3 regions of the Pantoea sp. C1E2 genome follow, and region 1 is predicted to be linked to each of the others. Evidence: predicted binding sites of a transcription regulator. Region 1 holds the regulator's gene; each other region holds the start of a gene.
The links. Region 1 encodes PurR, which represses purine synthesis genes. Its sites were predicted from a motif close to CANGCAAACGTTTGCNTG; they were not measured.
Positions count from the first base shown of each region.

Region 1 (4,399 bases):
CGGCTCAGCATCGCACGGCAACTAAAGCCACCAATCAGAAACGCAATAGTTTGTGGAATGTAGCTCAGACCAATATCGGCGGGAGTTAAACCCGCAGAAGCCAGAATAAACGGCGAACCGGTTAGCCAGGCAAAGAAACTGGCGGAACAGGCGGAGTAAATCAGCACGTTACCGCTGTAGATGCGCGTGGTGAGCAAATTCAGCCAGCCGGGTTGCGGCGTATTATCAGCTTTGGTTTTTTTAGGCGCGGCAAGCTGAAATGTACCGATGATCAGCAGCACGGTGATAATTGTCAGCGCGATAAAGATGCTACGCCAGTGGAAATGACCCATCAGCCACGCGCCCAGTAGAGGTGCCAGAGCGGGGGATAGGGCAACCAGCGGCATAATGGTGGCGAAAACTTTGTTGGCCTGGGCTTTGGGGTAGCGATCGACTACCAGCGCCTGCCAGCTTACGGCGGCGGCACACACGCCCACAGCCTGCACAAAGCGCAGTGCCAGCATCATGTTAACGTCGGTCACCCACAACATCCCGAGGCAACCCAAGGCAAAAATCGTTAAACCTGCCAATAAAATCGGTTTACGTCCAAAGCGGTCTGACAGCGGCCCCCAAAATACCTGTGCGCAGGCAAATCCACCGAGAAAAAGACTGAGGCTGGCGCTAATGGTGCCCGGCGCGGTGGCAAAGTCACGCTGCATATCTCCAAAAGCAGGCAGATACATATCCGTGGCGAGGAAGCCGAGCATGCTGAGCACGGCAAGATAGGGCATAAATCCTTTTGACGACAACATAGTGTTTCTCATTGGCAGATTGAACGCCGGGGAGTGTAAAAGAGTGCGTCATTCTTTGTGAAACGCTAATATTTGCGCAGTGCTGTTAAAATTTTTGAAGGCTAAAATATGTGGTCTGAATATGCGCTGGAAGTGGTTGATGCGGTCGCGCGCAATGGCAGTTTTAGTGCGGCGGCGCAGGAGTTACATCGCGTGCCCTCTGCCATAAGCTATACGGTGCGCCAGTTGGAAACCTGGTTGGCGGTGCCATTGTTTGAACGTCAGCACCGTGAGGTGGTTTTAACCCCGGCGGGCGAGCATTTTGTACGTGAAGGGCGATCTGTTATCAAAAAAATGCTGGCAACACGCAGACAGTGTCAGCAACTGGCGAATGGCTGGCGTGGACAGCTCAGTATTGCCGTGGATTGCATTGTAAAACCACAGCGTACCCGGCAGCTGGTGAAGGACTTCTACCGTCATTTTCCGGACATGGAATTGATCATCAGCTACGAAGTGTTTAACGGTGTATGGGATGCCCTGGCCGACGGGCGTGTTGATGTGGCGATTGGCGCCACTCAGGCGATTCCGGTGGGTGGCCGTTTTGCATTTCAGGATATGGGCGCCCTCAACTGGCGTTGTGTGGTCAGTCCCGGCCATCCCCTGGCGGCGCATAGCGATCTCAATGAAGAGGCGCTGCGTGCCTGGCCATCACTGGTGCTGGAAGATACGTCTCGCGCATTGCCAAGACGCATGACCTGGACGCTGGATAATCAGCGACGTCTGGTGGTGCCAGAGTGGGAAACGGGGATGGATTGTTTACAGGCGGGACTGTGCGTGGGGATGGTGCCGGGCCACCTGGCGCGGCCATTACTTGATAGGGGGGCGTTGGTTGAGCTATCACTGCCGCAGCCGTTTCCGGAAAGTCCCTGCTGCGTCAGTTGGTCAGAACAGCGCGCGTCACCGGCGCTGGCGTGGTTACTCGCTTATCTCGGCGATGCGGAAACGCTGAACCACGAATGGCTCAGCGAAAATCAGCCTTAACGGCGGTAATCGCGGAACGGACCGTCCCCCACGGAACGTCGCTCAATCAATGTTGGCTGCACCTCAATGGTCTGTGGCTCTTCGCGCTTGCTGGTGATGCGATCCAGCAGCATTTCGAGGGCCTTTTTGCCCAACTCCGCTTTCGGTTGGTGGACTGTGGTGAGCGCAGGGGTGAAATAACGGGCGTTGCGCACGTTATCATAGCCAATGACGGAGATATCCTGCGGCACGCGCAGTCCCATCTCATCGGCGGCACATATCGCGCCCATCGCCATGATATCGCCACCGCAGAACACGGCAGTCGGACGCTGCTTCTGATTGAGAATTTGCTGCATCGCCTGATAACCCGATTCTGGCTCGAAGTCGCCCTGAACCACCCACTCCGGACGCACAGTTACGCCGGCTTCGCTCATCGCCTGCAGAAAGCCTGCATGACGACCGCCGCCCGTGTTGCGTTCCATCTGACCCGGAATCGCACCGATATCTCGGTGGCCACGCTCGATAAGGTAGCGTCCGGCCAGATAACCGCCCTGGAAGGCGTTATCCTGCACGGTATCGGTGAAGTCGCCACGCGAGGCGCCCCAGTCCATGACCACCATCGGAATATTGCGGTTCTCTTCCAGCATCTGCAGCAGATCGGCAGGATACTCAGAGCACATCACCAACAGACCATCAACGCGCTTTTGCGCCATCATTGAGAGGTAAGCACGCTGCTTTTGCAGATCGTTATGCGCGTTACCCAGAATCAAGGTGTAGCCGCGTTCAAAACAGTGGTTTTCAACCGCTTCGATGATTTCGGCAAAATAGGGCGCTTCGCTGGACGTGGCTAACAGTCCCAGCGTTTTGGTGTGATTCACCTTCAAACTGCGCGCAACGGCGCTCGGCGAATAGTGTAGTTCTTTAATCGCTTCCCATACGGCGTTACGCGTTTCTTCTGCGACAAAACGCGTTTTGTTGATGACATGCGAAACGGTGGTGGTGGATACCCCAGCGCGTTTCGCTACATCTTTAATTGTTGCCATGAAAAAGGTACTCCCCGGCTTATCACAACTCACTGATAAGTATATTGTTAAACGTTTGCGTCTGCGAAGGGTTTTACGCCCTAAAATGGGGGGCAAATCTGCCGTTTCAGGCAGGGAAAATCACTTCAGCAGGCTGTAAATACAGCATGCGCAAAATCAGTTGCGCAACGAAAGGCGGCGATTCTAGCAAGCCAACGCGGATAAGACGAGATTTTTGCCCACCGCTGTGCGAAAATTGTTTTAACCCTAATAAATGTGTGACTAAGGAGTAGTGATGAGTACAGATCTAAAGCTGGCGCTAATGACCACGGTTGGCGCACTGTTGATGATTATTGCGTTTAGCTTTACAGCCATTCTTCATTAATACAAAACGCATCAATAAAAAAAGCCGGCACTGATTAAGCGTCCGGCTTTTTTTGTGGCCAATGCCACAGAATGTTGCGCAACAACTAGCGAATGGTTTTTGGTGTCATCATACGGCGCGCACCCACATAGTGTTTCTGCCAGTAGTCTTCGCCTAATGCGCTAATCTGAATGTCTTTACCAGTACGGGGTGACTGTATAAATTTACCGTTGCCGAGGTAGACGCCAACATGATCGGCCGTCCCGCGGTTATTAATGCGGAAGAACACCAAATCCCCTTTTTCCAGCAGCTCGCGCTTAATGGGCGAGGCATCGTGCAGGTGATACATCTCATTCGCCGTGCGCGGGAATTTGTATTTCACGAGATCTTTATAGGCATACCACACCAGACCACTGCAATCGAAACCGGTGTGTGGGGAAGTGCCGCCCCACTGATAAGGTTTACCCAACTGTCCCATCAGCTTCGTCATGGCGGTTTCACGAGCTTTCTGATAGCGCAGACGGTGGGTTTTGCTCATCTTGATGCCGGTCAGCCCCTGAACTTCATCATCCACATCAGCAGACTTTTTCGCGAGGCGTTGATGGCCATACTTTTTCGATGGCGATTTAAGCAGGGATTTTTTGCGGCTGGTTTTGTTTAAGGCGGTTTCGGTCTTAGTCTGCTTTTTCAGCTTGAGTTTCTGCACGGTAGTCGTCAGGCGAGACTTTTTAGCCGTTGTTTTAACCGGGCGTCGCTTGCGGCGCTCATCTTCGCGCGCACTTTTTTTCTCGGCATTATGCAAACTGGCATTAATCGGGGCATGCTGGGAAGCAGAAGCCACGTTAAAAAACAGTTGCGCAAAAGCCAGTATGAAAAGCGTAATCAGTAAACGCATAGTCCGGTTACAGGTTAAGCAGTCTGGCAAAAAGCAGGCTGCGGCAGAGTAAGAGAAATCTGATCAACGATCAGCGCCGAAGCAATTCTAATCCACTTTTTTTCTAAAAGGTAAGGCCTTTTTCTATTAATCTGTTACCAGGTGGATAATGTCGCTAAATTGAGCGATTTCAGCTGTTTAACGCAGCGAAATTATTGCTAATTATTAATTTGTTCATGCTTATTAATGATAGGGAAATGTTATCTATCCTGTTTGAACTTAACAAACATGGCGATCAGCAGGTCGGTAACGCAAAATCCCGTTTTCAGTGTGGGGCTGAAGTCGCTAC
Region 1 is NZ_JBSZHT010000002.1:2,144,942-2,149,340, forward strand. It holds gene punC (purine nucleoside transporter PunC) at 1-791, opposite strand, end outside; gene punR (DNA-binding transcriptional activator PunR) at 900-1,811, shown strand; gene purR (HTH-type transcriptional repressor PurR) at 1,808-2,833, opposite strand; gene cydH (cytochrome bd-I oxidase subunit CydH) at 3,108-3,197, shown strand; gene ACXI0A_RS10505 (C40 family peptidase) at 3,283-4,071, opposite strand.

Region 2 (4,399 bases), 1.3 Mb from region 1:
GTGCAGAGTACATGGTCGATTTTCTGCCAAAAGTGAAAATCGAAATGGTGGTAGGTGATGACATCGTCGACACCTGCGTTGAAGCCATTATGAAAACCGCGCAGACCGGTAAAATCGGCGACGGCAAAATCTTTGTGTTCGATGTGGCGCGCGTGGTGCGTATTCGTACCGGTGAAGAGGATGAAGAGGCGATTTGAGCCCCTTCGCTAGCCTGTTTAAAAGCCTGCATTGCGCAGGCTTTTTTGTTTACAGCACTTTGTGTGGGCCAAAGACTTCATAATGGATGCGATCGGCACCGACGCCGGCATCAACCAACTGACGCGCGACAAACTGCATAAATGGCAGCGGTCCGCACAGCCAGAACTGGCGGTCAGCCTGATTCAATTCGCTGGAAATGCCCGCGAGATCCATTAATCCCCGCGCATCATAACGGCCACTGTCCTGGCTTTCAGGCTGGCGATACCAGATATGGCTGGAGAAGTGTGGCAGGCGTGCGCCTGTGGCTTGTACTTCATCCGCAAAAGCATGCTGCGAACCACATTCGGCCGCATGCAGCCAGTTAACCGCGCCCGCATACTGCTGCTCGGCCAGGCTGGCTAACATCGCCAGCATCGGGGTTTGACCCACACCCGCAGAAATCAGCGTGATCGGCGCTTTTGCTTCAGTCTGCAGATAGAAATCACCCGCTGGTGCAGCACATTGCACAATATCACCCACCTTCGCATTAGCGTGGAGCCAGCCAGAAACGCTGCCGTGCTCCTCGCGCTTCACCGCAATACGGTAGGATTTAGCGTTGGGTAAATGGGTGAGTGAATACTGGCGATGCTGGATATTCTCATTACCTTCAGGTCGCAGACTAACGGCCAGATATTGTCCGGGCAGAAAATCGGCTACGGGCTGACCATCGTTGGGTACCAGTTCAAAGCTTTTGATCACAGAGCTTTCATTGTTGATAGCGCGGATACGGAAGTCACGTGCGCCACGCCAGCCGCCGACTTTCTCTTCCGATTCGCGGTAGATAGCCTCTTCACGCTGGATAAAAACATCGGCAAGCACGCCGTAAGCTTTTCCCCACGCCTGCAAAACGTCATCGCCGGGATTAAGAAGCTCTTCGATGGTCGCCAGCAATGTTTCACCCACCACCGCATATTGCGCCGGCTGAATATTCAGGCTGGTGTGTTTCTGCGCAATCTTCTCTACCGCCGGCAGCAGCACCGCCAGATTCTCCAGGTTGCTGCCATACGCAACAACGGCATTAAACAGCGCCTCACGCTGATTACCGCTGCGCTGATTATTCATATTGAAGACGTTTTTCAGTTCCGGATGTTGCGTTAATAAACGCTGATAGAAATGTCCGGTGAGTTGCGGGCCAAGCTGAGCAATAGCGGGCAGGGATGACTTAACGGTAGCGATAGTTTGCGCATCTAGCATGGTGAATGCCTCACAGTGAAGTTAAACATGTATTTTAAATACATCTTATGATCGTTCACCTGGCCTGTAAATCCCCTGTTTTGCTTGCGGGTTAAGCACTGAAGCTGGAAGCTGGCCCACAAACCTGAAAAATATTCCCCTCCAGCGTGAGCAAATATCGTGATTTACAGGCTTGCAAAAATGCGTAAAAAACCCGTTCCAGCGCCGTGCCAATCGTTTGCGTAAAAAGAGGGGATTGGCGCTACCGTCACCTGTCAAAACCGTTTACACTGTTGGCCTTCGCCCCTTGCCGGGGCTTAAACTGCCGTTAAAAAGTTAGCTAGTCAGGAGATGCCGGATGTTAAAGCGTGATATGAACATTGCCGATTATGATGCCGAGTTGTGGCAGGCTATGGAGCAAGAGAAGGTGCGTCAGGAAGAGCACATTGAACTGATTGCTTCTGAAAACTACACCAGCCCACGCGTAATGCAGGCGCAAGGTTCACAGCTCACCAACAAATATGCGGAAGGGTATCCGGGCAAACGCTACTACGGCGGATGTGAATACGTTGATATCGTTGAGCAGCTGGCCATCGACCGCGCCAAAGAGCTGTTTGGCGCAGATTTTGCCAACGTGCAGCCACACTCTGGTTCTCAGGCTAACTTCGCGGTTTACACTGCGCTGCTGCAGCCGGGCGACACCATCCTCGGTATGAACCTGGCGCACGGTGGTCACCTGACCCACGGTTCTCCAGTGAACCTGTCTGGCAAGCTGTATAACGTCATCCCTTACGGCATCGACGAAACCGGCAAAATCAACTACGACGAACTGGCTGAACTGGCTCAAACCCATAAGCCAAAAATGATCGTGGGTGGTTTCTCCGCTTATTCTGGCGTGTGCGACTGGGCAAAAATGCGCGAAATCGCTGATAGCGTGGGCGCATACCTGTTCGTTGACATGGCGCACGTTGCCGGTCTGATCGCGGCTGATGTGTACCCGAACCCGGTTCCACATGCTCACATCGTCACCTCAACCACCCACAAAACCCTCGCGGGTCCACGTGGCGGTCTGATTCTGGCGAAAAACGGCGACGAAGACCTGTACAAAAAACTGAACTCCGCGGTGTTCCCGGGTGGTCAGGGTGGTCCGTTGATGCACGTAATCGCTGGTAAAGCGGTGGCGTTCAAAGAAGCGATGGAGCCAGAGTTCAAATCTTACCAGCAGCAAGTGGCTAAAAACGCCAAAGCAATGGTTGAGGTTCTGCTGGAGCGTGGCTACAACATCGTTTCAGGCGGTACTTATAACCATCTGTTCCTGATCGATCTGGTGAGCAAAAACCTGACCGGTAAAGAAGCGGATGCTGCTTTGGGCCGTGCCAACATCACCGTTAACAAAAACAGCGTACCAAACGATCCGAAGAGCCCGTTTGTGACCTCAGGTGTTCGTATCGGTACCCCAGCAGTCACCCGTCGTGGCTTCAAAGAAGCAGAAGTTCGCGAACTGGCTGGCTGGATTGCTGACGTGCTGGACAACATCAACGACGAAGCGACCATCGAGCGCACTAAGCAGAAAGTGCTGGATATCTGCGCGCGTCTGCCTGTGTATGCCTGATTTGGCACGCTGATGTGATGAAAGAGGATGGCGCTGGCCATCCTTTTTTTATGCGCGCTATCCGACCTTTTATTTCACTTTTTCCCAAGCGTCTGACAAAGTAGCGGCCCAACGGGCTGCGGGCGCAGCCGACATGCCTGTGGGAGGCAAAATGACCATCGGATCGGCCAGATGGCTGGGACTCAGCTACTTCACCTACTTCTTCTGTTACGGCATCTACTTACCTTTCTGGAGCGTCTGGCTCAAAGGTATTGGCTTGGATGCTGAAAAAATCGGCCTGCTGCTCGGTTGCGGTATGGTGGCGCGATTCGTTGGCAGTTTATTGATTGCCTCGCAGGTCAAAAATCCTTCTCAGCTGATTGTCGCTTTACGTTTACTGGCCTTAATGACGTGCCTGTTTGCTGTCGGATTCTGGTTTGGCGGCCAATGGTTATGGCTGCTGCTGGTCATGGTGGGCTTCAACCTGTTCTTCTCACCGCTTGTGCCGTTGAGCGATGCGCTGGCAGCGACCTGGACACAGCAAATCGGCCTTGCCTATGGCCCGGTGCGTTTATGGGGATCGCTGGCGTTTGTAATTAGCTCCGCACTGACCGGCATGTTAGTCAGCGCATGGTCATCACAGGCGATTTTGGTCTTACTGAGCATGGGTGTGCTGGTGATGCTGTCTGGCATGATGCTGCCGCCGGAAACGCGCCCGCAGGGCGATGCACGGCAGGGAGCCAGCGGCGGGTGGTCGGCGTGGCGCGATCTGCTGCGTGAGAATGCGGTGTGGCGCTTTATGTTGTGCGTGACATTGATGCAGGGGGCGCACGCGGCCTATTACAGCTTCAGCGCCATCTGGTGGCAGGAGGCGGGTTACTCGGCCACCGTGATTGGCTATTTATGGTCGTTGGGTGTGGTGGCCGAAATCGTGGTCTTTGCTTTCAGCAACCGACTGTTCCGCCGCTGGAGTGCCCGTGATCTGCTGCTGCTTTCGTGTGTCTGTGCGTTAGTGCGCTGGGTGATGCTGGGATCCAGCACCGCGCTGCCACTGTTAATCGCTGCGCAGATTCTGCACTGTGGCAGCTTCACCGTGTGCCATCTTGCGGCGATGCGCTTTATCGCCGCGCGTAAGGGCGCTGAGGTGATTCGTTTGCAGTCACTTTACTCTGCGCTGGCGATGGGCGGCGGGATTGCGGTGATGACGATGATCAGCGGCGTGCTGTTTACCCATTTACAGGGGCATCTGTTCTGGGTGATGGCACTGGTGGCGCTTCCGGCACTGTTCCTGCGTCCTCGCGCCGCTTAAGCTTCCAGCAATTGACGAATACGCTGCTGCTGATGATAGCTCAGCGGCAGCTCAGCATGGATCAGCGGCGGTGAAAACAGCGGTAAAGA
Region 2 is NZ_JBSZHT010000002.1:3,449,276-3,453,674, reverse strand. It holds gene glnB (nitrogen regulatory protein P-II) at 1-197, shown strand, start outside; gene hmpA (NO-inducible flavohemoprotein) at 247-1,431, opposite strand; gene glyA (serine hydroxymethyltransferase) at 1,769-3,022, shown strand; gene ACXI0A_RS16475 (3-phenylpropionate MFS transporter) at 3,174-4,310, shown strand; gene csiE (stationary phase inducible protein CsiE) at 4,307-4,399, opposite strand, start outside.
Region 2: the regulator PurR is predicted to act here: its motif matches at 1,638-1,655, upstream of glyA (serine hydroxymethyltransferase).

Region 3 (4,399 bases), 1.5 Mb from region 1:
TTATCAGGTTCCGGCGCTTGGCCAGGTGGTTGAGCTGTTTGATGTAGGGCAGCGTCTGTTCCAGCGTCTGAAAAGTGCGCCAGGTGTGACGCTGCGCTGTCCGGATTACGTCACGGCGGTGGAGCGCACAGCAGAGTCTGTTACCGTAACCCTCAACAGCGGTGAGGCATTACAGGGTGCATTACTGGTGGCTGCCGATGGCTCTCGTTCACCACTTGCCGCATCCTGTGGCATCAACTGGCAACGGGACGATTATCAGCAGCTCGCCGTCATTGCCAACGTCACCACGCAGCAGCCGCATCAGGGCCGTGCATTTGAACGTTTTACCGAGCACGGTCCGCTGGCGCTGTTACCGATGTCTGGTAATCGCATGTCGCTGGTGTGGTGTCATCCTGTTGAGGCAGAAGCGACGGTGAAACAATGGGATGATGCAACATTCCTGCGCGAGCTTCAGCAGGCGTTTGGCTGGCGCTTAGGGCGTTTCACCCATGTCGGCCAGCGCGAAGTCTATCCGCTGGCGCTGCAAACCGCCGAACGTCAGGTGGCGCATCGTCTGGCGCTGGTGGGCAATGCGGCGCAAACCCTGCATCCGATTGCCGGACAGGGCTTTAATCTGGGATTGCGCGATGTGATGTCGCTGGCGGAAACGTTGGCAGGCGCGCATCGTCAACAGCAAGATACAGGCAGCTATGGCGTGTTGCAGCACTTCGCTGCACGGCGTCAACCCGATCGCGCCGCGACAATTGGCGTGACCGATGGATTGGTGCGGCTGTTTGCCAACCGTTATACGCCCTTAGTGGCGGGAAGAAATCTTGGGCTGGTGGCAATGGACCATCTGCCATGGCTGCGAAACCCACTTGCCGCGCGTACGCTCGGCTGGGTAAAGCGTTAAGCATGAATTAAGGGGCAGCAATGCAAACATTTGATGTGGCCATCGCCGGTGGCGGCATGGTAGGTCTGGCCGTCGCCTGCGGATTGCAGGGCAGCGGCCTGCGCGTTGCCGTGCTGGAAAAAGCACCTGAGCCACAATTTGATCCGGCGAGCGCCGCGTCAATTCGCGTCTCGGCGATCAACGCTGCCAGCGAACGCCTGCTGCAAAAACTGGACGTCTGGTCCAGCATCCTGGCGTTGCGTGCCAGCGCCTATCACGGCATGGAAGTGTGGGATCAGGACAGCTTTGGTTCCATCAGCTTTGATGATGAGCAGCAAGGCTTATCCCATCTCGGCCATATTATTGAAAATGAGGTGATTCACAGCGCACTGTGGCAGCGCGCCAGCCAGTGCAGCGACATCACCTTATTCGCGCCTGCGCAGTTACAGCAGGTGGCCTTTGGCGACAATGAAGCCTTTGTCACGTTACAGGACGGCAGCATGATGAGTGCGCGCCTGCTGATTGCCGCTGATGGCGCAAACTCCTGGCTGCGTGATAAAGCCGATATCCCGATTACCTTCTGGGATTACGATCATCACGCGCTGGTCGCGAATATTCGCACCGATATGCCGCACGATGCGATTGCGCGTCAGGTGTTCCATGGCGACGGTATTCTGGCGTTCCTGCCGATGCAGGACCCGCACCTGTGTTCCATCGTCTGGTCGCTGTCGCCGCAGGAAGCGGCCCGCGTGCAGTCTATGCCTGAAGCGCTGTTCAACCAGCATCTGTCGGTTGCCTTCGATATGCGCCTTGGCTTGTGCCATGTGGAAAGCGAGCGCAAAACCTTCCCGTTGATGGCGCGCTATGCCCGTAACTTTGCCGCGCACCGCCTGGCACTAGTGGGCGACGCCGCGCACACCATTCACCCGCTGGCCGGGCAGGGCGTAAACCTTGGCTTTATGGATGCCGCTGAACTGATCGGTGAGATCCGCCGTCTGCATCAGGAAGGCAAAGATATCGGGCAGCACCTGTATCTGCGCCGTTATGAGCGCAGCCGCAAACACAGCGCAGCGATGATGCTGGCGGGGATGCAGGGATTTCGCGAGTTATTCGCCGGTACTCACCCAGCGAAAAAGCTGCTGCGCGATGTGGGATTGAAACTGGCCGACACATTGCCGGGTGTCAAACCGATGATGCTGAAGCAGGCCATGGGGCTCAATGATATGCCCAGCTGGATTCGTTAAATCCCGCTCATAAGGCGCCGATTCAGGCGCCGTTTTTTTTGCTTGATTCACTGCCCCGTCATACCTGAAATCCATCCTGGTATTGCTCATGTCGTGATTGCTGGGACACAGCGGGTCAGTTAAAAAAACCGTACTTAAACTGCTTTTAACCCCTATGCACTGCTCTGGTGCGCCTCTGCACCCAAATTGCGCCTCGTTTGATTTATTCTAATTTTACCCATTGATTCGCATTATTTTAACTAATGATGATATTGGCGGCTCGCCGAACCATTTATTCGTACTGAGGTGCGCATTCCATTATCTGGCTGTGTTTGTGGTTCTTAATTGTATTTTATGCGTGGTTAATCACAAAAATGCAGTGATTTGTGCTGGCATGGGTTTGAGGTGTGCTAAGGGGATGGTACTGTTTCGCCCTCGTTTTCCTTATGGTTAATCGCCGCATTCGGTGGTAACTTCAGCACAAAGAGAACGTTTGCGTCAGCCTGCACAGGCGACGCAGGCGCGTCACACTCACTTGTTTTCACAGGATGGTTATGACTCAGCAAACGCCTCTATTCGAACAGCATCAGGCATGCGGTGCGCGCATGGTGGACTTCCATGGCTGGATGATGCCCCTGCATTACGGCTCGCAAATGGATGAGCACCACGTGGTGCGTAACGATGCCGGTATGTTTGATGTTTCCCACATGACCATCGTCGATCTGCGCGGTGCCCGCACCCGTGAATTCCTGCGTTATCTGCTGGCCAACGATGTCGCCAAACTGACGCAGCCCGGTAAAGCCCTCTACACCGGCATGCTGAATGCTTCGGCTGGCGTCATTGATGATTTGATTGTTTACTTTATGACCGAAGACTTTTTCCGCTTAGTGGTGAACTCCGCAACGCGTGAAAAGGATTTGGCGTGGATCAAACAGCACGCACAGCCGTTTGGCGTTGAAATTACTGAACGCGACGATCTGGCATTGATTGCGGTACAAGGCCCGGAAGCGCAGCAAAAAGCGCAGACGCTGTTCACTGCTGCACAACGTGAAGCCGTTGCGGGCATGAAACCGTTTTTTGGTGTGCAAAGCGAAAACCTGTTTATCGCCACCACTGGCTACACCGGTGAAGCCGGCTACGAAATTGCGATGCCGAACAGTGAAGCGGCCGATTTCTGGCAGAAATTGTTAGCGGCAGGCGTCAAACCTGCTGGCCTCGGCGCACGTGACACGCTGCGTCTGGAAGCAGGGATGAATCTCTACGGTCAGGAAATGGATGAAGGCGTTTCACCGCTGGCGGCCAACATGGGTTGGACTGTGAGCTGGGAACCTGCCGATCGCGATTTCATCGGCCGCGAGGCGTTAGAAGCGCAACGTGAAAAAGGCACCGAGAAGCTGGTGGGTTTGATCATGACCGAAAAAGGGGTGTTGCGTAACGGGTTATCGGTACGTTTCACCGACGAACAAGGTCAGCCACAGCAGGGTATCATTACCAGTGGTTCTTTCTCCCCGACGCTGGGTTACAGCATCGCGCTGGCACGTGTGCCAGCGGGCATTGGTGAGCAAGCGATTGTAGAGATCCGCAATCGTGAAATGCCGGTAAAAGTCACCAAACCGATTTTTGTTCGCGCCGGCAAGCCGGTCGCTCAGTAATTTTTCAGGAGAAATGGCGATGAGCAATGTGCCTAATGAATTGAAATACCGGGATAGTCACGAGTGGGTACGTAAAGAAGCCGATGGCACCTTCACCGTGGGAATCACCGAACACGCGCAGGAACTGCTGGGCGATATGGTGTTTGTGGATCTGCCTGATGTGGGCGCTACTTTTGCTGCCGGTGATGACTGTGCCGTCGCGGAGTCCGTGAAAGCCGCCTCAGATATCTATGCGCCGCTGAGCGGTGAAATCGTTGCCGTGAACGAAGAGCTGGCCGACGCACCGGAGCTGGTTAACAGCGAACCGTACGCGGCAGGCTGGTTGTTCCGTATCAAAGCCAGCGACGTTTCAGAACTTGATTCGATGCTTGACGCCGATGCCTATAAAGGCGCTATCGACGAGTAACCGGTAGTCATCGAAGGTGCTGCACTGCAGCGCCTTCTTTTTTATCTGCCTGATTTAATGCCATTTTTGTAACCCAGCCCGATTCAGGATTTACTGCAAATGACCCAGACTCTCAGCCAGCTTGAACATAACGGTGCTTTCATTGAGCGCCATATCGGTCCTACACCCGCGCAGCAGGCCACCATGCTGGAAGCGATTGGTGCCAGCTCTCTGGAATCACTGATCAGCGCCATCGTGCCTGCTGACA
Region 3 is NZ_JBSZHT010000002.1:3,690,292-3,694,690, reverse strand. It holds gene ubiH (2-octaprenyl-6-methoxyphenyl hydroxylase) at 1-892, shown strand, start outside; gene ubiI (FAD-dependent 2-octaprenylphenol hydroxylase) at 913-2,115, shown strand; gene gcvT (glycine cleavage system aminomethyltransferase GcvT) at 2,649-3,746, shown strand; gene gcvH (glycine cleavage system protein GcvH) at 3,766-4,152, shown strand; gene gcvP (aminomethyl-transferring glycine dehydrogenase) at 4,252-4,399, shown strand, end outside.
Region 3: the regulator PurR is predicted to act here: its motif matches at 2,577-2,594, upstream of gcvT (glycine cleavage system aminomethyltransferase GcvT).